One region of the Arthrobacter sp. Y3224055 genome, then DNA from elsewhere that is predicted to be linked to it. Evidence: riboswitches for the same ligand, from Rfam matches in the RefSeq annotation. Region 1 holds a riboswitch; each other region holds the start of a gene.
What was found. Region 1 has a riboswitch for S-adenosylmethionine ahead of AC5RTY_RS10680 (acyl-CoA dehydrogenase family protein). Riboswitches for the same ligand answer to the same signal wherever they lie in the genome.
Positions count from the first base shown of each region.

Region 2: linked by a shared signal. The riboswitch ahead of AC5RTY_RS13135 (bifunctional o-acetylhomoserine/o-acetylserine sulfhydrylase) and the one ahead of AC5RTY_RS10680 (acyl-CoA dehydrogenase family protein) in region 1 are both predicted to bind S-adenosylmethionine.
Region 3: linked by a shared signal. The riboswitch ahead of AC5RTY_RS03035 (flavin reductase family protein) and the one ahead of AC5RTY_RS10680 (acyl-CoA dehydrogenase family protein) in region 1 are both predicted to bind S-adenosylmethionine.

Region 1 is NZ_JBNHGB010000004.1:16,323-23,763, forward strand. It holds gene AC5RTY_RS10655 (VOC family protein) at 1-331, shown strand, start outside; gene AC5RTY_RS10660 (helix-turn-helix domain-containing protein) at 508-1,050, opposite strand; gene AC5RTY_RS10665 (alpha/beta hydrolase) at 1,117-2,469, shown strand; gene AC5RTY_RS10670 (CoA-binding protein) at 2,608-3,024, shown strand; gene AC5RTY_RS10675 (zinc-binding dehydrogenase) at 3,088-4,044, opposite strand; SAM riboswitch class IV at 4,372-4,486, shown strand; gene AC5RTY_RS10680 (acyl-CoA dehydrogenase family protein) at 4,562-5,800, shown strand; gene AC5RTY_RS10685 (acyl-CoA dehydrogenase family protein) at 5,987-7,312, shown strand; gene AC5RTY_RS10690 (APC family permease) at 7,327-7,441, shown strand, end outside.
Region 2 is NZ_JBNHGB010000005.1:140,723-148,163, reverse strand. It holds gene AC5RTY_RS13145 (CPBP family intramembrane glutamic endopeptidase) at 206-985, shown strand; gene AC5RTY_RS13140 (VOC family protein) at 1,070-1,711, opposite strand; SAM riboswitch class IV at 1,939-2,053, shown strand; gene AC5RTY_RS13135 (bifunctional o-acetylhomoserine/o-acetylserine sulfhydrylase) at 2,121-3,446, shown strand; gene metX (homoserine O-acetyltransferase MetX) at 3,527-4,597, shown strand; gene AC5RTY_RS13125 (winged helix DNA-binding domain-containing protein) at 4,695-5,861, opposite strand; gene AC5RTY_RS13120 (SGNH/GDSL hydrolase family protein) at 5,874-6,716, opposite strand; gene AC5RTY_RS13115 (alpha/beta fold hydrolase) at 6,869-7,441, shown strand, end outside.
Region 3 is NZ_JBNHGB010000001.1:626,772-634,212, forward strand. It holds gene AC5RTY_RS03020 (amino acid ABC transporter ATP-binding protein) at 1-605, shown strand, start outside; gene AC5RTY_RS03025 (hypothetical protein) at 899-1,111, shown strand; gene AC5RTY_RS03030 (prephenate dehydratase) at 1,199-2,068, shown strand; SAM riboswitch class IV at 2,232-2,346, shown strand; gene AC5RTY_RS03035 (flavin reductase family protein) at 2,399-2,905, shown strand; gene AC5RTY_RS03040 (aldo/keto reductase) at 2,957-3,946, opposite strand; gene AC5RTY_RS03045 (alpha/beta hydrolase) at 4,083-5,099, opposite strand; gene AC5RTY_RS03050 (hypothetical protein) at 5,286-5,663, opposite strand; gene AC5RTY_RS03055 (cytochrome b/b6 domain-containing protein) at 5,830-6,762, opposite strand; gene AC5RTY_RS03060 (FadR/GntR family transcriptional regulator) at 6,895-7,441, opposite strand, start outside.

The DNA.
Region 1 (7,441 bases):
CGCCGACCTCGCGGCGGAGAGCACCTTCTGGGCCGGCCTCTTGGACGGGACGGTCGAGGCCGAAGACGACTGGCACACGGTCATGGTGGACGGCGAATCGCGGCTGGGATTCCAGCTTGCGCCCAACCACACTCCGCCCGACTGGCCGGACGGGACGCCGCAGCAGATCCACCTGGACCTCTACATAGACGATCTCGCGGCCGCCCATGAACAGGCGACGTCCCTGGGTGCCAAGCTGCTGAAGCCGGCCGATGACCCGGCGTCCGCCTCGGGGTTCCAGGTGTACGCCGACCCCGCCGGACACCCCTTCTGCCTCTGCTGGGACGCGTAACGCCGGCCCGCCCTCTCGGGGTCATCACGACGGCGATGCCCCCGTTCGCCAGGGTGTCGCCGGCATCGCTGCCTCCTTTCATAGCCAGCCGACGACGCCGCCGTCTCCTCCCGCCCATGTGCCGCCGATGTGGACGTTGCTCCCGGTGCGGGCCCGGCCGACAGGCGGGCACTCGGTCAGGCGGGCGGATCCGCCGGGATGAGGACCGTGGAGAACAAACGGCGGTGCCGCCCCTCCTCAGGGCCGTTGGCCGCCACCTTCTCTGCGGCAGCCCTGATGGCGGAGGTGAAATCCTCGAACTCTTCGTCCGTCATCCAGAGGGCGGTCTGCCGGTAACCGGCCCCGTCGCGCACGAAGTCCGGATTCCCCCCGGAGATGTATTGGTCGAAGGCACCCAGCAGCCCGGCCGCAAAGGCCATGAAGCCGCGCCGGTGGTCATCGGCCGTCATGGACGCCAGATCGTCCTCGGCCACTGAACTCCTGGCTACGTCCAGTCGAAAGGTACGTTCGGTGGTGCCGCGAACCGGTCTCTCCTGGGCCACCGCCAGCACGCCGGCCTTGGAGAGCGTGCTTATGTGCCGGTAAAGCGTCGCGGTGGGAATGTCGGGGAGTTCGGCGGAGATCTCCGCCGTGGTCAGCGCACGGTTGCCCAGCAGCGTCTGGACGATCCGCAGGCGTACGGGGTGCAGGATCAGGTCGGCGCTCTGTGAGGAGGACATGGCTCAACGTTCTCATAGTTGACATTGTTCCTACAACTGATAATAATCGTACTGTCCGGTAACCAAGTGGGCGACCAAACGACCAAGACACGAGCAATAAACGACCCGAAGGGAGGCGCGGTGGCGGCGATAGTGGTGGAGAACAAGGAGGTTCTGCTGGAGCTGGATCGATTCGAGAAAGTTGCGGGGCTGCTCGGCGACCAGCGATTCCCGCTGTCCGCGGTGACCTCCGTCCGGGTGCTCGCGGATGCGTTCGACGGCGTCCACGGCCTGCGGGCTCCCGGGCTTGCGATCCCGGGACGGACTCGGGTGGGAACGTGGCGCGGCCGCGGCAAGACCCTCGCCGTCGCCCGCCGCGGCACCCCGGCAGTGCAGCTTGACCTGGACGGGCAAAAGTACGCCCGGGTGGTCGTGTCGCTTCCCGATGCCGAGGATGTTGCGGCCCGGATCCGGAAGGCCGCCGGCCTGCCCGCCGGTCAGGCGTTCACCGAAGAAGTGGTCAGCTTCCCGTCCGGGACCGTTCAGCTGACGGGAACCTGGGCTGAACCGGCCGGAACGGTCCGCGGCGCCGCGCTGATCCTGCCGGGCTCGGGACCGATCGACCGCAATGCCGACCACAAACGGATGCCGTTGGGCATCAGCCGTGACTTGGCGACGGCACTTGCCGGCCACGGAATCGCTTCCCTGCGCTACGACAAGCGCGGTACCGGCGACTCGGAAGGCACCTTCTGGGCGGCCGGCTTCCGTCAGAACACCGACGACGCCGCGGCCGCCCTCCGCTGGATGGCCGCCCGGAAGGCCGCGGGCCTCCCGGTGTTCCTGGTCGGCCACAGCGAAGGCAGCTACCACGCGGCTGCCGTGGCGGCAGAGTCCGGTACCCGGGTGGATGGGGCTGTGCTGCTTTCAGCCTCGGCGCAGACAGGCTTTGAGACAGGCAGGTGGCAGACGGCCCAGATCAGCGACTCGCTGCCCGCCTTCCCGCGATTGCTGCTGAAGCTTTTCCGCCAGGACCTGGTCAAGGTGCAGGCGAAGTCGGTGGAAAAACTTCGGCTCACCACCGAGGACGTGGTGCGCATGCAGGGCCGCAAGATCAACGCGCTCTGGCATCGGGAGTTCCTCGACTTCGACCCCGTTCCGAACTTGGAGCGCCTGCACATGCCGGTGCTGGCCATCACGGGCGCCAAGGACGTGCAGGTGGACCCGGCCGACCTGGACATCATCGCGGCCACCATCCCCGGCCCGGTAACCACGAGGAAGATCGAGGACCTGTCGCACCTGCTGCGCCGCGACCCGAAGGTTCCGACCCTCTCCGACTACAAGCGGCAGATCCGCGAGCCCGTGGACGCTGAAGTGCTGGAACTGGTGGGGAACTGGGTGGCGGAGCACGCCGACGCAGCGGCGGCCCGGTTGGCCGGCTAGCCCCAAACCATCGACTGTTCAGCTGGCGCCCTTAAACCGACGGTTTGAGGGCGCCTGCCGACTCCTCGATGAGGGCGGCTGAGGGGGAGAGGGCCAGCGGCGGTTCCGGTGCCGAAGAGTCGCGGGTAGGGTCGAGCCATGGCACACCAGAATGACCCTGAAGTCGTCCGGCGGCTGCTGGAAACCCCCGGCCGCTGGGCCGTCGTCGGCCTGTCCACGAACCCGCACCGGGTGGCCATGCGCATCTCCCGGTACCTGATGGACCAGCTGGACATGGAAGTCGTCCCCGTCAACCTGCAGGGCGACGACGTCCTCGGCCTGACCGGTTACCAAAAGCTCGGGGACATTCCCGGCGAGATCGACGTGGTGGACTGCTTCGTGAACTCGCAGAAGGTCGGCCCGGTGGTGGACCAGGCCATCGAAGTCGGTGCCAAGGCGGTGTGGCTCCAGCTGGGCGTGATCGACGAAGCCGCCGCGGAACGGGCCAAGGCGGCCGGGCTGGACGTCGTCATGGATACCTGCCCGGCCATCGAGGCCCCGCGCTTCGGTTTATAACAGCAGCTCACGGGCTGCGGTCAGCCCTGGCCCGCCTTCGGACGGCCGCCTCGAGTCCCCGCATCACTCGTACACAGCAATGAAGCGGCCGACGACACCTCCCTCGCGAAGCTTGTCGATTGCGCCGGGAATGTCGGCATGCTTGATGTGGTTCATGGGTGGTTTGAGCTGACCGCTCTTCATAAGCTCGTAGATGCCGGCAAGATCCTCCTTGGTACCGGACTTTGAGCCCCTGATGGAGAGCTGGTTGATGATGATCGGGTAGGTATTGATGGTCGATTCCAACCGGCCCATGCCCACCTGAACCAAGGTGCCGAACTCAGCGAGGGTTTCGATGGCGGCCGAGGTCGTGGTGCCGAAGCCGGCGTAGTCCACGATCAGCTCCAGGTTCTTGTCCTTGAACTCTTCGATCGAGGCGCCGACGCCAGCCAATCCGATCTCGTCGGCCAGTTTCTGGGTTTCCGGATTGACCTCGGCGCCGTACACCTCGGCGCCGACCAACGCGGCACAGCGTGCACCGATGTAGCCCAGTCCGCCCAGGCCGATGACACCGACCTTCATGCCGTTCTTCGCCCCGCCGACCGCCATCATGGCATGGTAGGCGGTCAAGCCGGCGTCGGTCGCCATCGCGCCGAGGTCGAACGGCACTTCGTCGGGCAGGGCGACGAGATTGTCGCCGGTCGCGCGAAGCTTGGCGGCGAAGCCTCCATCCCACTTCCCGTAACCCAATGCGTCCCCGTCCGACATCACCGGAGAGAGGCCTACGCGGTCGCCAATCTTCCAATGGTCCATGCCCTCGCCGACCTCGCTGATAACGCCGGCGGATTCATGGCCCATGGTGCGGGGCAGGCCGTGCTGGAACAGCGCCATCCATCCCGGATCATCGAGCGTCGAGACGTCCGAGTGACAGACCCCCGACGCCTTGACGTCGACGACCACTTCACCGGGGCCAGCGTGGGGTTCCTGAACCTCATTAAGCTCCAGCGGCTTCTTCGTGCCGACAAATTGCCATGCCTTCATGATGAACCTCCCGTACGACGGCCAGCGGACGGTGCCCGTCCCGGCCCGGCCATATTGGCAGTGCACCTCCACGGTAGTCCCCTCGTAACCAGGCCAGTAGGGGACAGCCGCGCAGAGGAATGCGCACGGCTCAATGCGCCGGGCGGAAGCCTGCAGCCCCAGCCCGTGGAGCCGGGCGGAAGCCTGCCGGCCCCAGCCCCCGGAGCCGGCTGGGGCGACGGGCCGTCGTCGTCATCAGAAGCGGTTTCCGTAACAAACGGCAGCAGAATGTCATGGCCTGTCATGTGCTTCCCTGCGCCGGATCGGCCCCGGCATACTCGACTCCGAGATCAAGAGTCCCAACGACAAGCTCTGGCTGGTTGGGCGGCAACCCTCTCCCGTAGCGGGGTGCCCCAGATGAGGATCCGGCCGCGCACAACACCGTGCCCGGCAAGTACGGCCCCCTCCGGGCTGCGCCCCAACCGTGACGGTTGCTGCGCCGCGGGTCCGGATGGGAGCCCCGCCGTGAGGAGCCAACATGACCGCCGTCGTGACCGCCAACAACCCGCAAACCCGCCGAGCCCCGTGGGCCGGACAGGCTACCGCCGAGGAACTGGCCCGATGGCAGCAAGTAGCCGAAGGCGTTGCCGCCGCGCTGGCCCCGGACGTGCTGGAGCGCGACCGACGCAACGCCGACCCGCACGCCGAGGTGGAGCTGCTGCGCAACTCGGGCCTGCTCAACCTGATTATCCCGGCCGACTGGGGCGGCGAGGGCGGGCACTGGGAGAGCGCGCTGCACGCCGTGCGCATCCTGGCCCGCACGGACGCGTCGATCGCGCAAATACTCGGTTACCACTACGCCAACCTGGGCGCCGTCGTGTTCTACGGTGATGCGCAGGTCCAGGAACGACTGCTAAGCCGCTCCGCGCGGGGCCGCTGGTCCTGGGGCGACTCCGTGAACCCGGTGGACCCGAATCTGGAACTGGTTCCCGACGGCGACGGCTTCCGGCTGAACGGCACCAAGCACTTCTCCACCGGCGCTTCCGTCGGCGACGCCATCCTGGTCAATGCCGTGATCGCGGCCGGACCCGAGCGGGGCAAGTTCCTGGCCCTCGCGCTGGAGCATGACCGAACGGGCATCGGATACCTCGGGGACTGGGATGCGCTCGGCCAGCGGCTCTCGGCCAGTGGTTCGGTGAAGTACGACGGCGTGCAGGTCACCGCCGCGGACATCATCGGTGAGGTGGGGGAGGAGCCTTTCTCCACGCTGGTTACCCCGTACATCCAGCTGGTTTTCGGCAACCTCTACCTGGGCATCGCGCAGGGGGCGCTGGACCGCGGGCGCCGGATCACGCTGGCGCGCCGGAACTCCTGGTTCCTCAGCGCGCAGGAGACCTATGCCCAAGACCCGCTGACCCAGCGGGTCTATGGCGAGCTGGTGTCGCGGGTCGCCGCGGTGGAGGCCCTGGCCGACCGGACGAACGCCAGGTTCGACGCTGTTATTGCCGCCGGCGCGCAGCTGAGCGCGGAGTCCCGGGCGGACCTCGCGCTCGAGATCGCGCGGCTCAAGGTCGTGTCCACCGAGGTGGGGGTGGACGTGGCGAACCGCATCTTCGAGACCACCGGCTCGTCCTCCGCGAAAACCGAGGTCGGGCTGGACATTTTCTGGCGCAACATCCGCACGCACACCCTGCACGACCCGGTCGACTACAAGAAGGTCGAGGTCGGCGCCAACTACCTGCTCGGCGACGTCCAGCCGATTTCGCTCTACACCTGAGCGGAGCAGAACGCCGCTCACCCTGCCCGCAACCCCCGGGTCACCTCATGACTGCCCGCCATCCACGGGCCCACCACCGCTGCCCGCCATCACCGATGCCCCCAACCCCCGGGGGCCCTATCACCGATGCCCCAAACCCGGGCGCCCCACCTGACGCCCTCACGGCCGAACCTTCAGGAGAACACCATGACTGAAACACTCGACAAACTCACCACGGCCTTCGACGCCGCGGCCGCCAAATACCGTCCGATCTTCGCGCGCATCGCCGCCGGGGCGTTGAGCCGCGAGCTCACCCGCGAGCTGCCGTTTGAACAGATCGGCTGGCTGAAGGACGCCGGCTTCGGCGCGGCCCGGATCCCGTCCGAGATCGGCGGCGACGGGCTGGACTGGGAAGAGTTCACCCGACTCCTGATCGAGCTCGCCGCCGCGGACAGCAACATTCCGCAGGCGCTGCGTTCGCACATCGCCTTGGTGGAGGAAAACCTGTACCACCACGGGCGCACCTCGGACCGCAATGCGTGGCTGCGGCGCTTCGCATCCGGCGAGCTGGCCGGCAACGCCTGGACCGAACCGGGCGCCGGGGGAACCGCCACCGTGCTGTCCGAGACCGGCGGCAAACTGCTGCTGAACGGCCGCAAGTTCTACACCACCGGCACCATCTTCGCGGACTGGATCGATGTCACCGCCAAGCGCCCGGACGGCTCCGATGTCTCGGTGATCATTTCCACCAAGACGCCGGGCGTGGAAACCTTCGACGACTGGGACGGTTTCGGCCAGCGGCTCACCGGCAGCGGCACCACCGTGTTTACCGACGCGGTGGTGGACCCGGCCAACGTGTCCGCCTTCGCCGACCGCTTCCCGTACCAGACGGCGCTCTACCAGCACATCCTGCTGGTGACCCTGGCCGGCATCGCCCAGGCCGTCACCAGCGAAGCCGCAGAGAACGTGCGGGACCGCAAGCGGGTGTTCGGCCACGGAAACGCCCCGCTGGTCCGGCACGACGCGCAGGTCCTGCAAGTGGTCGGCGAAATCAGCGCCACATCCTATGCCGCGAAGGCAACCACCCTCGGCGTTGCCCGCAGCCTGGACCGCGTGTTCGCCTCGCGGCAGTCAGACGCCGACGCCGAGAAGGCGGCCAACATCGCCGTCGAACTGGAATCGGGCCGGGCGCAGATTGTGCTCAGCGCCTTGGTCCCGGACGCCGCAGGAGCCCTCTTCAACGCCCTCGGCGCCTCCTCCACCAGCACCGGCAAGGCACTGGACCGGCACTGGCGCAACGCCCGCACCGTGGCGACCCACAACCCGTTCATCTACAAGGCGCGGATCGTCGGTGACTGGGAAGTCAACGGCGCCGAGCCCCCGTACGTCTGGTCGATTGGCGAGGCCAATGCCGACGCCGCCCGTCAGCCACAGAGCGACGCCGCCATTCAGTCACACACCGAGGCCGCGCGTCAGCCACAGAGCGACGCCGCCCGTCCAGCCAGCCAAGCCACCCGCTCCGCGGCCCTCTAGGAAGAAGCCAAACCATGTCTGTATCCGTCAATAACCCAACCCTCGCCGCACCCAAGGCCGCCACGGCCGCCAATGCCGGTGCTCCGCGGCTCTCCGGCCGGCTGGGCGTCGCCAGCATCGTGCTCATCG
Region 2 (7,441 bases), on a different contig from region 1:
GCGCGATTCCTGGCGGTCATTACACTACTGGCACCTAGCCGGTTTCTAATGGACTCCCGTCTTGGGTGGCGAGATCGATCACCGCGACCCGCTGCTCTCCGACGATGAACGCGAGGCCGGAGACCCCATGAGGATCTGCGTCTCCCTCTGAAAGCACTCCACGCCTTGTATCTGCGCCCGCGGTTCTCTTGGGAAGATGGGGGCTATGGACAAGCAGAAGGTCGCCACCGCGAGCACGCCGCGCACGGTCAAGTACTACCGGGCGGAAGTGCTCATCGTCCTGGGACTCTCGCTCGGGCAGTCGGCGGTCTATGCCGTGGTGAACCTGCTGGAAAAAATGACCCGCGCTCCGCTGGCCTCGCAGACGACCACGCTGAACCCGGTGCTGAACGAGCGGGAGCTCTTCGATTTCGTGTACCAAATGCTCGGCATCGTCTTTGCGCTGGTGCCGGTGGCCTTGGTGCTGTTTTTGATGACCGTTCCCGGACGGTCGGCCTTCCGGGCGATCGGGTTCACGTTTTCCCGGCCCCGGCTGGACTTCGGCTTGGGCTTCCTGCTCGCGCTGGTGATCGGTGTCGGGACGCTGGGCGTTTATGCCGCCGGCCGGGCCCTGGGTATCACCACCGCCATTGTCCCGGCGGCCCTGGACGAATACTGGTGGACGGTTCCGGTGTTGATCCTGTCCGCGCTGCGGCATGCGGTCCTCGAAGAGGTGGTCATGGTGGGCTATCTCTTCAACCGCTTCGCGAGGTTCGGCTGGGGCATTTGGTCCGCGATCTTCGTCAGCGCCGCCCTGCGCGGGACCTACCACCTCTACCAGGGCATCGGGCCGGGCATCGGGAACTTCCTCATGGGTTTGGTCTTCGGCTACGCCTATACAAAGGCCAAGCGGGTGATGCCGCTGGTGGTGGCGCACGCGCTGCTGGATATTGCCGGTTTCGTCGGCTACACACTGCTGGGGCCGGCCATCGGCATCGGCACGTGAAACCGGCCGGGCAGCGCAGCGGCGCCCGGCCTTGCGATCAGGGCGCCGCTGCGGCGATCGACGACGTCGATCCTCTCGAAAGACTTACAGTTCGACGATTCCGTTGGCGGTTTCGAAGCGGACGGACAGGATGCCCGGCGTACCGTTCGGTGCCGTCCAGGCGACCTTGACGTCGTCCAGCAGGCCGTCGACCGGCGTGCCTAGCCAGTCCGCCACCCGCTCGGAAGAGCCGGCGATGGTCAGGCCGATCAGCTTGACCGTGGCGGGGCGGGCGTTGGACGGGTGCAGCGGTTCGGTGCCGTCATCCCAGCGCAACATGTAGGGCACCTGCGGGTCGGCGATGAGGCCCTTGATCCCGATCTGCTGCCAGCTCAGTTCCTGCCCATCCGGGAACTTGCGGTTGCCGGGAACCGCGTGGCGGCCCAGCCGTTCTTCGAACGGGGTCAGGTCGTCGACCGCCACGCACCAGCCCATCCAACCGCCGCCGGCTTCCGACCGCGCCCGCACTGCCTGGCCAAAGGGGGCCTTGTCGGAAGCGGGGTGGTCGAGCACCTCCACGACCTCCAGGTAGTGGTGGTCGGTGAGGGGGAAGATCATATTGCGGGTGCCGAAGCGGGGGTGAACCCCGCCCTTGACGGCGTCGATGCCCAGGGCTTTGGAGATCCGCTCTGAGGTGGCAGCCAGACCGTCGGGTTCAGCGGCATAAGAAACATGGTCGAAGCGCATGGCATTATCTTGGCACTTTGTGAACCCGCTCTCGACTTAGGGTGACCTAAGTCACTCAATTTGCGGCTCGTGGTGAACGCGCCGTTCCGGACAGCAAATCCGCCTCCCCGGCACGCGCCGGCAACAGTGACGAAGCGGACGGTCGGACAGGCGGTCCGGAGACCGGTGCCCAGTCATAAGGTGTCATATTGTTGCGGCCGCCGGCTTGTCTGCGGAGACTGGAGGCAGGTCATGAGTGCCAGCGCAAAACCCCGGTTTGCTGGCCGGCAACCCTCCAACCGCGGTGGGGTGCCCCGGGTGAAGACCAGGCAGCCGCCATAAGGCGGTGCGCAAGCGCGGGTCACACCCGGGACAGACATGCCGGCACGGCCGGATCCCGGATGGCCCCTTCCAGTGAAGGAGTTGCACCATGTCCAACGCCGATTGGTCCTTTGAAACCCGTCAGATCCACGCAGGGCAGGAGCCGGACGCCGCCACGGGCGCCCGCGCACTGCCGATCTACCAGACCACGTCGTTCGTGTTCCCCAGCGCGCAGAGCGCGGCCGACCGGTTCGCCCTGTCCGAACTGGCACCCATCTACACCAGGATCGGCAACCCCACCCAGGAAGCGGTCGAGACCCGGATCGCCAACCTGGAGGGCGGCGTCGGCGCCCTGCTGCTTGCTTCGGGCCAGGCCGCGTCGACGTTCTCCATCCTCAACCTGGCCGAGGCCGGCGACCACATCGTGGCCAGCCCCAGCCTGTACGGCGGCACCTACAACCTGCTGCGCACCACGCTGCCCAAGTTCGGCATCGAGGTCACCTTCGTCGAGGATCCGGACAACCTGCAGCAGTGGCGCGATGCCGTCAAGCCGAACACCAAGGCGTTCTTCGGCGAGGTCGTCTCCAACCCGCGCCAGGACGTGCTGGACCTGGAGTCGGTCAGCGCCATCGCCCACGAAAACGGCGTGCCGCTGATCGTTGACAACACCTTGTCCACCCCGTACCTGATCCGCCCGATCGAGTGGGGGGCCGACATCGTGCTCCACTCGGCCACCAAGTACCTCGGCGGCCACGGGACGGCGATCGGCGGCGTGATCGTCGACGCCGGCACGTTCGATTTCGCCGCCGACCCCGAAAAGTTCCCGGGGTTCAACACGCCGGACGACACGTACAACGGGCTGGTCTTCGCCCGCGACCTCGGCGTCAACGGCGCTCTGGGCGCCAACCTGGCCTACATCCTCAAGGCCCGGGTGCAGTTGCTGCGCGACCTGGGGTCCGCCATCTCGCCGTTCAATGCCTTCCTGATTGCCCAAGGGCTGGAGACGCTGAGCCTGCGCGTGGAGCGGCATGTGGCCAACGCTCAGAGGGTGGCCGAATTCCTGGAAGAGCACGACGACGTTGCCTCCGTCGCGTACCTCGGCCTGCCCTCCAGCCCCTGGTATGAGCGCGGCCGCAAGTACGGCCCGAAGGGGACCGGCGCCATCGTCGCGTTCGAAATCAAGGGCGGCATCGAGGCCGGCAAGCGCTTCGTGGACGGCCTTGAACTGCACTCGCACGTGGCCAACCTGGGCGATGTGCGCTCGCTGGTGATCCACCCGGCGTCGACCACCCACGCCCAGCTCTCGGCCGCGGAGCGGGTCGCGGCCGGGGTAACCGACGGGCTGGTCCGCCTGTCGGTGGGCATCGAGAACGTCAACGACATCATCGCCGACCTGGAGGCCGGTTTCCGCGCCGCCAAGGGTGCGGACGACTAGGCAAGCAGGTAGAGCGCAGCGTGACGATAGTGCAACCGCAGGAACTGGTGGAACAGGCGACCGACGGCATCCTGCGCCGGATGCCGGTTGGTGCGCTGGAGTTGGAAGCCGGCGGCTATCTGCCCGAGGTGGTCCTCGGCTTTGAAACCTGGGGCACCTTGAATGCGGACGCGTCCAACGCCGTCCTGATTCAGCATGCCCTGACCGGCAGCACGCACGTCGCACGCGGCTGCTCGGACGAGGACGGTTGGTGGGACGATCTGGTGGGCCCCGGTGCCACGATCGACACGGAGCGCTATTTCGTCGTGGCCGCCAACATGATTGGCGGCTGCTACGGCTCCACCGGTCCCTCGTCGCCGGCTCCGGACGGGACGCCGTGGGGTTCACGCTTCCCGTTCGTCACGATCCGCGATTCGGTCCGGGCCGAGGCGCGGCTGGCCGACGCGCTGGGGATCCGGCGCTGGCACACGGTGCTCGGCGGGTCGATGGGTGGCGCCCGCGCGCTTGAATGGGCGGCTACGTTCCCGGAGCGCACGGCCCGGTGCGCCGTCCTGGCGTGCGGCGCCGCGAGCACCGCCGAACAGATTGCCTTCGCGCAGGCGCAGGTCGCGGCCATCCGGCTGGACCCGTACTTCTCCGGCGGCGACTATTACGGGGGCCCCGCTCCCGAGGCTGGACTGGGTATCGCCCGGCGGATCGCGCACATCAACTACCGCTCGGAGCCGGAGCTGGAGTACAGGTTCGGCCGCAAGGCGCAGGCGGAGGAGCAGCCGTTCGGCGGCATTACGCCGTCCGCCCGTGGCCGCTATGCCGTGGAAAGCTACCTCGACTACCAGGCGGACAAGCTCGTCGCGCGCTTCGACGCCAACAGCTACATACTGCTCACCGAGGCCCTCATCAGCCACGACGTTGCCCGGGGCCGGGGCTCGCTGGAGCAGTCGCTGGGCGGCCTCACCGACACGCAGTTCTTCGTCGCCGCGGTGGATTCCGACCGCCTGTACTTCCCGGAACAGTCGCGGCAGCTGGCCGAGGCGCTGCCCGGGGCGGTCAAGGTCCACACCATCGAGACGCCGCTGGGCCACGACGGTTTCCTCACCGACATCCACCAGCTGCACGAGGCCCTCACCGAGGCGTTCTTCGCGCCCGCCTGACTTTTCGGCCCGCGTGACAGCGGCCTCGGTACGACGTCGGTGCGCGCCCTCCGCGCCGATTGCCACCGCCGCGCCCGATCGGGGGGGGAGCGGAGCGTCAGGTCAGTTCGAGCGATACCGGCCGCCGCAGGAAGGCCGCGTACCGTTCCACCGCGTCGTCCACGGCCTGCCGCTCCGGCTCGGTGAAGAACCGCAGCGGCTTGAGCCGCAGCTCGGCGGAGCCGGGCCGGAGGACGTGTCTCCAGTTGCCGGCCATCCGTCCGTCCAACAGCAGCACGTGGATCGGCACGTCGCCGCCCGGCGCCGCCGGCGCGCTGCCGCCCAGATAGCCGCGGGTTTTGGTGTAACCCATGACGTATTCGTCGTAACACTGGATCAGGTCCGCCCGCGGGTGTCCGTCGCCCGCCGCGGCTGCGGCGCCGCCGATCGTCCCGGCGGCGGGGGAGTACCAGAGCTGTTGCCCCTCGGTTTCGAACAGTTCCAGTCCGTCTCGGCCCCCGGCTTCGAGGCCGCGCTTGACGTCCGCCTGAGGCAGTTTGGACCAGTCGGAACAGTCCTTCAAGGTCGCCGGTCCGCGGCTGGTGAAGTACCGCCCGGTCAGTTGGGCCAGCGCCGCGTCGCGGTCGAAGTCCGCGGCCAGCGGCGGTACCCGCTCGTCGAAGGCCGCATACGTTTGCTGCACGGCGCCCGACCTGGCCGTCCGCGGAGGCCCGTTCACCAGCACCCGATCCATTTCCGCATGGAACACCAGGTGCCCCAGCCGCTGCCCGCGCAGCGTCGCTCCGTTCAGCCTCGCGCCGTCGTCCTTCAGCAGCGCCGCCTGGGCGAGCCGGGCGGCGAGCTCGTCCCTGGTGAGGTGCCGGCCTCCGGCGACGGCCGCGGCCAGCACGTCATTGCTGCGCGCCACCGTTGCCTCATCCAGTCCCAGCTGCCGGTCCCGGCCCTTGTTCCCTGCCTTGAGGCGGGGGCCGGAGAGCAGCATCAGCCAGCGTAGGTCCCCGGCCGCCACAAAGTGCCAGGTGGGCCGCAGGACATGCGTGCGCAGGATGCGTCCGCCGGCGATCGCCGCATCCACCTCCGCAGCGTTGTCCCGTGCCGGTCCGCCGCAGCGCTGGGCCAGCGACCAGCGGGCATAGGCATATTCCTGGGACTGGAAGGCGAGCAGCCAGCGCAGGGCGGCGGCGGCGTCGTCCCGGGGGCTGTCCCACAGCCGCTGTGCCCGCAGCCGGTGACGGCGGATCTCCTGGGGACTCGGCTGCTGCACCGGCTGCTCCTGTTACCCGGCCGCGCCGGGAGGCATGCCCGGACCGAAGAAGGGGTCGGCGGCCGGCCGCTTGGGCAGGATCCCGTCGCCCGAGGACTGGTGGCGGACCCGGCGCAGGACCCACGGGACCAGGTGCTGGCGGGCCCATACCAGGTCCTCGGTGCGGGCGGTGCGCCAGTTCTTGGGTGGCAACGGTTTGGGCGTCTCGGGCTGCAGCGAATGCTCCACGTTGAGGGCGTCCAGCACCATGGCCGCGATGGTGTGGTGCCCCAGCGGGGAGAAATGCAGCCTGTCAGGTGCCCACATCTGCGGTGCCTTCAGCTGGCGCAGCGCCCACATGTCGGCCACGACGGCGTTATGGCGTGCCGCCACCGTGCGCAGGTTCTCGTTGTAGATGGCCGCCTTGCCGCGGACACTGCCGATGACGGGCGTATCGCCGATGTCGGGCGCGGTAAACAGGACGATGGTGGCTTGCGACGCTGCCAGCCGGGTGACGGCGCGGTCGAACTTCTCGGCCAGGGCGTCCGGGTCGCCGCCCGGCCGGATCACATCATTGCCGCCCGCGCAGATCGAAATGAGGTCCGGCTGCAGGGCCAGGGCCGGTTCGACCTGTTCATCGATGATTTGCTGCAGCAGGCGGCCGCGGATCGCGAGGTTCGCGTAGGCGAAGTCATGGTGGCCGCGGGCGAGTTCCTCGGCCACGCGGTCGGCCCATCCGCGGTGTCCGCCCGGGCTCCCGGGGTCCGGGTCGCCGATGCCTTCGGTGAACGAGTCACCCAGGGCAACGTAACGGCTCCAGGGATGGCGGGCCGCAGCGATGGGCGCTTGTGTTTCGGAAAGGGACAAGTTACTCACAAGTACATTCTCCCAAGAAGGCGCGGGGATGCACAGGCGGTGGGAACCAATAGCTGAATCACCTTTCAGAAAGTGATGGTCAGCGCTCGGTTTACCGACTACTGTGTGCTTGACGCGGCCAACGGCGGCCGCCTCGACCTCGAGGAGCAGGGATGGAATTGCTGGCGGGAATCGTGGCGCGGCGTGTGCCGACGGAGCGGCTGACGGTGAACATCCTCGAGCGCGACGGCGACCGGCCCGACGGCACGCCGGTGGTCCTGGTGCATGGGAATGTTTCCTCCGCGCTGTTCTGGCAGGAGGCGATGCAGGCGCTGCCGGCCGACTACCGCGTGCTCGCCGTGGACCTGCGGGGTTTCGGCCAGACGGACCCGGCGCCGGTGGACGCCGGCCGCGGGCTGCGTGACTTTTCGGACGATCTTCATGCCACGCTGGAAACCCTGCAACTGGCGCCCGCGCACCTGGTGGGGTGGAGCATGGGCGGTGGCGTGGTGATGCAATACGCGCTGGAGCATCCGGTCCGTAGCCTCACGCTTCAGGCTCCGGTCTCGCCGTACGGCTTCGGCGGGACGGCTGGACCGGAGGGGCGCAGGCTCACCGCGGACGACGCCGGCACCGGCGGCGGGGGCGCCAACCCCGACTTCGTGGCGCGGTTGGAAGCCAGGGACACCAGCGGCGACGCGCCTGCCTCGCCGCTGTCGGTGTACCGCTCGACCTATGTGCACGCC
Region 3 (7,441 bases), on a different contig from region 1:
ACGGCTTGGAAATCCCCGACGGCGGGCGGGTCGCCTTTTCGGGCGGGCCGGCCGTGAATTTCGGTTCGCCGGTGAACCGAAAACAGATCGCCGCCCTGCGCGACCGCAGCGCCATGGTGTTCCAGCACTACAACCTGTTCCCGCACATGACCGTGCTGCAGAACATCATCGAGGGCCCGGTCCAGGTGCAGAAGCGGTCCAAGGCCGAAGCGGTGCGCGAGGCCAGGTCGCTGCTGGACCGTGTCGGGCTCTCCGGCAAGGAAGACCAGTACCCGCATCAGCTCTCCGGCGGACAGCAGCAGCGGGTCGGCATTGTCCGGGCGCTGGCGCTCAAACCCTCGCTGCTGCTGTTCGACGAGCCCACGTCCGCACTGGATCCTGAACTGGTGGGCGACGTGCTGCACGTGATCAAGGAACTGGCTGACGAGGGCTGGACCATGGCCCTGGTCACCCACGAGCTGGCCTTCGCCCGTGAAGTGGCCAGCGAAGTGGTGTTCATGGACGGCGGCGTGGTGGTGGAACGCGGACACCCCGAACAGGTGCTGCGCGAACCGCGGGAGGAGCGCACCCGGCAGTTCGTCCACCGGCTGCTCAACCCGTTCTAGGACCGGGTTCACTTCCGGCTGGCCCGCCCTCCCCCGACCGCTTCCAGCATCCGCGGCGGTCCCGCGTGACCGGTTTCCAACACGCGCGGCGGTCCCGCCTGACCTGCTTCCAGCACCACACCGCCGCGCCGGGTGTGGCGCACGCCACGCCGGTGCGAAATTCATCTGATGTCATCTGGGATGGCAGAATGTAAAGTTCCATGCACCGTTCCGCATGGCAGGCTCGTTCCGGCCGGAAGCTTCCATCCCGCGTTTCTCCTGCGCGGAAACCTCCGGCCACGAAAGGCAGAACCATGGCCACTTCCCTGGCTACCAAGTCGTTGACCGCACAGACGGCTTCCGAAGCGCACGATCTCCTGAATGCTGCGGTCGAAGAGTTGCAAAAGCTCGCCGCCATCGACGGCGATTGCGGCATCCTGGTCACTCGCACCGGCCCCGGGCAGTTTACGGTGGAGCTGAGCGACGACGTGCCCTACGGCATCACCCAGGAATCGCATCTGTACTAAGCGGTTGGCGGGCCGGTCCCGGTTATATGACGCCGCCCGGTTGCCCGGAATGAAGCGCCGGCCCGCCCCGGTGGGATAATTTCGCCCATGGCTCCAGCGATTGCGTACCAAGGTGAACCCGGCTCGAACTCCCACATGGCTTGCCTGGAAGTGCGCCCCGGTTGGGAAGCGGTGCCGTGTGCCAGCTTCGAGGATGCGTTCGCTGCCGTCACCGGCGGCGAGGCGGAACTGGCCATGATCCCCATCGACAACTCGATCGCCGGCCGGGTGGCGGACATCCACGCCCTGCTGCCGAAGACCACCCTGCAGATCGTGGAGGAATTCTTCCTGCCCATCCGTTTCAGCCTGCTGGGCGTACGCGGGGCCACCGTGGAGCAGGCCCGGGAGGTGCACAGCCACATCCATGCTTTGGGCCAGTGCCGCAAGCTGATCCGCAGGCTCGGGCTCACTCCGGTCATCGCAGGCGACACCGCCGGTTCGGCCCGGGAGGTGGCCGAATGGAACGACCCGACCAAGGTCTCCCTGGCGCCGCCGATGGCCGCCGAACTCTACGGTCTGGAGGTTTTCGCGGAAAAGGTCGAAGACGATCCGACGAACACCACACGGTTCGTGGTGCTGGCCGACCGCCGGCCGGTCCCGTCCCGCGAGGAACTTCCCGGTCCGGCCGTAACCAGCTTCGTGTTCCGCGTGCGGAACGTGCCGTCCGCGCTGTACAAGGCGCTGGGCGGTTTCGCCACCAACGGCATCAACATGACCCGGTTGGAGAGCTACATGGTGGGCGGCGAGTTTGCCGCCACCATGTTCATGGTGGACGTCGAAGGCCACCCGGACGATCCGGCCATGGTCCACGCCTTCGAGGAACTGGACTTCTTCACCACCGAAATCCGCATCCTGGGCGTCTACCCGGCGCATCCGTTCCGGCAGCGGACCGTGCGCCCGGGCGCCGCCGCGCAGTAGCCGTGGGACCAGCAGTCGGACAGTAGCCTTCGGGGCAGCAGCCGTCGCACGGCCGCCCGTCGGGGCAGCAGACACCTCGCGGCGCCCGGAAGTAAAACGCTGCATTTGACGAACTGTTACCGGCGTTTGACCCAGGCCCTTCCCCGCTCTTAGCGTGGAGACGAATCAAGAGCGCCAACTTCACAGCCCTGGCTGGTTGGCCGGCAACCCTCTACCGTAGCGGGGTGCTCCAGGTGATGATTCGGCCCGCCGGGTATGTCGGCAGGCAAGTACGCGTATCCACCCGCAGCAGCTCGGCCGCAGCGGATGCGCCCAAGCCCCAAGGACGCCATGTCGCTACACCATGACCTGACCCCCCACACGTTGCGCTCCGCCTTCGGCCGCTTCCCCTCGGGCATCGCGGCGCTGTGCGCGACCGTCGCCGGCGAGCCGCAGGGCATCGTCGCCTCCTCGTTCACCGTGGGCGTCTCCCTCGAGCCGCCGCTGGTGATGTTCGCCGTGCAAAACACCTCACGGACCTGGCCGCTGGTCCGCCGGGCCAACCGGATCGGCGTCTCGGTGCTCGGCACCGGACACGACGGCGTCTGCCGCCAGATCGCGTCCAGGAACGGTGACCGCTTTGCCGGCCTGAGCCTGCACGGCACGGACGACGGCGCGCTTTTCCTCAACGACGCGGCGCTCTGGCTGGACTGCTCGGTGCACCAGGAGGTCCCGGCCGGGGACCACCACGTCGTGCTGCTGCAGGTGCACGGACTGTCCACGCACGACGGCACCCACGAGCCCCTGGTCTTCCACGATTCCGCGTTCCGCCGGTTGGAACAGCCGGCCTTCGTCTAGGACCCACGGTCCCGGCTTCCGCCGGCAGCCGGCGGGGCCGGGCGGGGGCAGCTAAGGCAGCGGCCTGCCTCGGGCCGCCACCCACAGGGAGTACCACTCCTCGCGGGTCATCGATGCTCCAACCGCTTCCGCCTCGGCACAGGCCCGGATCCGGTCCGGGCTGCTGGTACCGACGACCGGCCGGATGCCTGCCGGATGCCGCAGCAGCCAGCCCAGCACCACGGCCTCGGGCGGGCACCCCTTGTCCCGGGCAAGTTCCGTGACCAGGGCTGCCGCTGCATGATCCGCCGGGGGTGAGGCATCCGCGGGCGCGGAAGCATCCGGTGTCGCGGCCTCCGCTGCCGCACGCCCGCTGTACCGGCCCTGGGCCAGCGCGCCCCAGGCCTGCAGCTCCACCCCGTGGGCGGCGCAGTATTCCAAGGTGCCGTGCGGGAAGCTGATCCCCGGTCCCTCCGGGTGGTTCACCAGCACCCCCGACTCCAGCCAGTCGCGTCGGTACAGGCTCATTTCCAGCTGGTTCACCGCCAGCGGTTCATCCAGCGCCGACTGCAGCCAGCGCATCTGTTCGCCGGACATGTTCGAGACACCAAGGCGGCGTACCTTCCCGGCCATCCGAAGCTCGTTGAACGCCGCGGCGATCTCCTCGGCCGGCGTCAGCGGATCGGGCCGGTGGATCAGCAGCGTATCCAGGTGATCGGTGTGCAGCCGGCGCAGGCTTTCGTCGGTGCGGGCCAGGATGGCTTCCCGCGAGGAGTCGTAGTGCCCGACCATGCCGGGGACCGGCAGCCGGATGCCGCATTTGCCCTGCAGCCGGATCGAGTCGCGCAGCTCGGGACTTTCCGCCAGCACCCGCCCGAACGCGGCCTCGGCCTTGCCGTGGGCGTAGATGTCGGCGTGGTCGAAGGTCGTGATCCCGGCCTCCAGCGCCGCCGCCACGGCCGCGTGCGCGGCCGCCACATCGGCCGCTTCCAGCGGCCCGCTCCCCCAGCCCCCACCCAACCCCATGCAGCCGAAAATGAGGCGCGAGCCGGCGTCGTTCATTGATAGTTCCCCCTTCGCTGGGCAGGTTTCCAGCGTACGACGGCGGTGCCCGGGGGAGGCATCGGCGCCGGCCCCGGGTGATGCAGACACCGAAGAACACCCCTCGTAGCGGGGCGCCGATTCAACTCGGGTGGCATCAGCCGGTGTGGCGACGGAGGAACGCCACGCTGCGCTCCAGCACCTGCCACGCCGCTTCCAACTCCAGGTTGAACTGGAACTGGTGCCCTAGGCCGGCCTCCGTGTGGGGGAAGAACTCCTCCACGGCCGCGCCCTTGATCCGCAGCGCTTCGACCAGCCCGAGCGAGTGCGGCAGCAACGGGTCCGTGTTGCCCGCTGACACGAAAGCCGGCGGATAGCCGGCGCCCACGTGCTTGGCCACGGAGGCCAGCGCGACGTAGGGACGCTCCAGATAGTCCTTGGCCCCGGTGTAGGACCACAGCACCGTGCGCAGGTAGTTCTGGTTCCCGGCCTGGTCCGCCCCGGCGAGCGAGAGGTCGTACGCCCCGCAGTGCAGCAGCACCGCGCGCAGCCGCTCCGGCTTCATGGGCGAGGCAATGCCGAGCCTTTTGGCATAGTCGGGATCGGCGATGACCAGCGCCAGTTGTGCGGCAATTTGCGCGCCCGCAGAGTCCCCGGCCAGCACGATGCGCTCGGTATCGATGTGCAGCCGGTCGGCGTTGTGTTCCAGGTAGCGCAGCGCGGCGGCCGTCTGGCGCACCGGCGCCGGGTAGCGGCGCACGTGGGCCAGCGAATAGTCCACTCCCACGGCGGTGAAGCCGTAGGAGGCGAGAATCCGCAGGTAATTGGCGACGTCGTTCTTGGTGCCGGAGATCCAGGCCCCGCCGTGGATCCAGACAATTGTCGGAAGGCGCAGCGAATCCTCGGCCGCCTTGTCCGGGAAGAACACGTCCAGGCGGGTATGCCCGTGGTTGCTGAGGTATTCCTGATCCAATACTTCGCTGATTCCGTCCGGCACGTGCCGGGCCATCGCGCGGGCCGTGCGCCGGCCGTCCCGTTCCGACAGCACCCGCAGCAGCACCGCAAGCGGCCGGGGGCTGAAGCGCAGCCACAGGACCAGGCCGCCGGCAAGGGCCGCCGGGACGGTGACGAGCACGGCAACTGCTGTCAGTGCGCGGCGGATACGGACCTGCATGGCTTCCTCCGATCGGCCGGTAGTGAACCAATCGTGAGCCCGCCCCGCCCGCGGGGCAAGCCCCTCCCCTGCCTGACCGTCAACCGTCGGAACCCCCCGCCCGCGAAGGGACGTGAGACCCGCAAACGGCTGGACGGCCCACCGACGAAAAGCCTTGCAGCTCCCCGCCAAGGGCGGGAAACCACGTCAACCGAGGGCAACCACCAGGCTCAGCGCGGCCAAGACCAGGGCGACCGGCGTCATGGTCCACCGCTCGGGCTTGCTGCGCGAGATGGCGTTCATCAGGACGCCGACGAACAGGTACGCGGTCAGGACCCAGCCAAGAACGAGCGACGCGGTCTCCGGCAACGCGTCGAGAAACTGCGCGCGGTCCATGATGACGAACACGAAGAACGCATACAGGAGCACCGAGACCGCGCTCCCGATGCGCAGCTTCGCCGGCAGGATGCGGTGGCTTCCTCCCCAGGCGAACCGGCCCAGCGGCAGGCCCGCGGCCAGCAGGATCTGGAAGACGGCCAACAGCGCGAAGACAAGGCACGCGGCGATGGCCGCAACGGTGATCATGGCGAGCAGTGTAGCGGTGCAGCCTTCAGCCGCGGTCAGGCGGTCAGCGGCTGGCGGTAAGGCGGCGGCCACGCGGGCCACGCGGTCAGCGGCCGGCGATCAGGCGGCCGCGCGGTCAGCGGCTCGTGACCTTGCCCGTCAGCGAGGCGATCGGGCGGCCGCGCGGTCAGCGGCTCGTGACCTTGCCCGTCAGCGAGGCGATCGGGCGCAGGAAGATCGGCCGGGCCAGGAACCAGGCCGCCACGGTCACCGCGACGGAGGCGGCAAAAATCCAGAAACCGGTCCACCCGCCGTCGTCCGTGGCCGCATACATGTGGTTGAGGTTGCGCAGCGCGCCGGTGGCCAGCACCAGCGTCACGTGCACGATGATGAACAGCACGAAATACACCATCACCGGAAAGTGGATGGCCCGGGCCGCCTCAATCGGGAAATATTTGTTGACCGCAGCCCGCTTGGGCCAGGCGGCCGAGGTGCGCAGGCCGGAGACGATGGCCAGCGGGGCGGCGATGAAGACGGTCGCGAAGTAAGTCAGCAATTGCAGCGCGTTGTAGTTCACCCACCCGTTCTCCAGCGGCCAGTCCAGCGAGGCGTACTGCAGCACCGCGGACAGCGCGTTCGGGAAGATGTCCCAACTGGTGGGCACAATCCGCATCCAGTGCCCGGTCGCGAAGATCAGCACCATGAAGACGATGCCGTTCAGCACCCACAACGCATCCAGCGTCAGGTGGAACCACAGGTTCAGGGTGATCTTGGTGGGCGCGTTCCTGGTCTTCACCAGGCCCTTGTTGTTGCGTGTCCAGTACGCCGGCGAGCGGGTGCCGGCCCGTACCTGCAGTCCGGTGCGGATGATCAACACGATCAGGAAGAAGTTGAGGAAGTGCTGCCAGCCCAGCCAGGCGGGCAGCCCGACCGGCGCGGATTCGGGCAGTTCGGAGCGGCCCGGGTAGGCGGCCAGGAAGTCCTGGACGCCCGGCATTGTGCGAAGCCATTTGGCCAGCAACACCAACAGCAGGAGCACGACGACGGCGCCGGCCACCGCCGCGGTAATCTTCAGCCACGTCTTTCGGGTGCTCCCGGACGGTTTCGTCGAAGTGGACATCGCCAGCTTTCCTCGTTCCCTACGTCCCGTCAGTCCGGGCTTCGTGATTCAAGGTACCCCGGCGGGGCGGCATTGTGCCACACGCGCGGCCGCGGCGGCCAGAGCCCGCCGCAGCACGGCGTGAGCATGGCGTTAATGGCCGTGCTGCGGCATCCATTTCAGGCAGTAGCGCAGGTTGGCGGTGACGGTCCGCACCGCAGCTTCTTCGTCTCCGGCCGCGATGGCGTCCGCGAGGTCCTCGTGTCCGGCGCGCAGGCATCCATCGAAGCCGTCCCGCAACCGCTGGGCCATCTTGGTCCCGTGGAACACATCGCCGAAGCTGCCATACAGCTCGTGCAGCAGCTGGTTGCCGGAGGCCTCGGCCACGGCCAGGTGGAAGTCCCAGTCCGCGGCGATCCAGCCTTCCAGGTCCTGTTCGGCCCACGCATGCCGGCGCCGGGCCAGCATCTCCCGCAGCGCCTCCACGGCGCCCCCGGGGGCCGGCGGCTCGGACCGCGCCGATTGCGCCGCCAGCCGCGCCGCCTGGGTGTCCAGCGCGAAGCGCACCTGGAGCACGTCCTCGTCGTCGTACTCACGGTAGGCGCGGCGGGCGGTGCCGCTGATCTCGCTGGTGGCGCGCACGTACGTGCCGTCGCCGCGGCGCACCTCGAGCATCCCGGCGTGGGCCAGGGCCTTGACC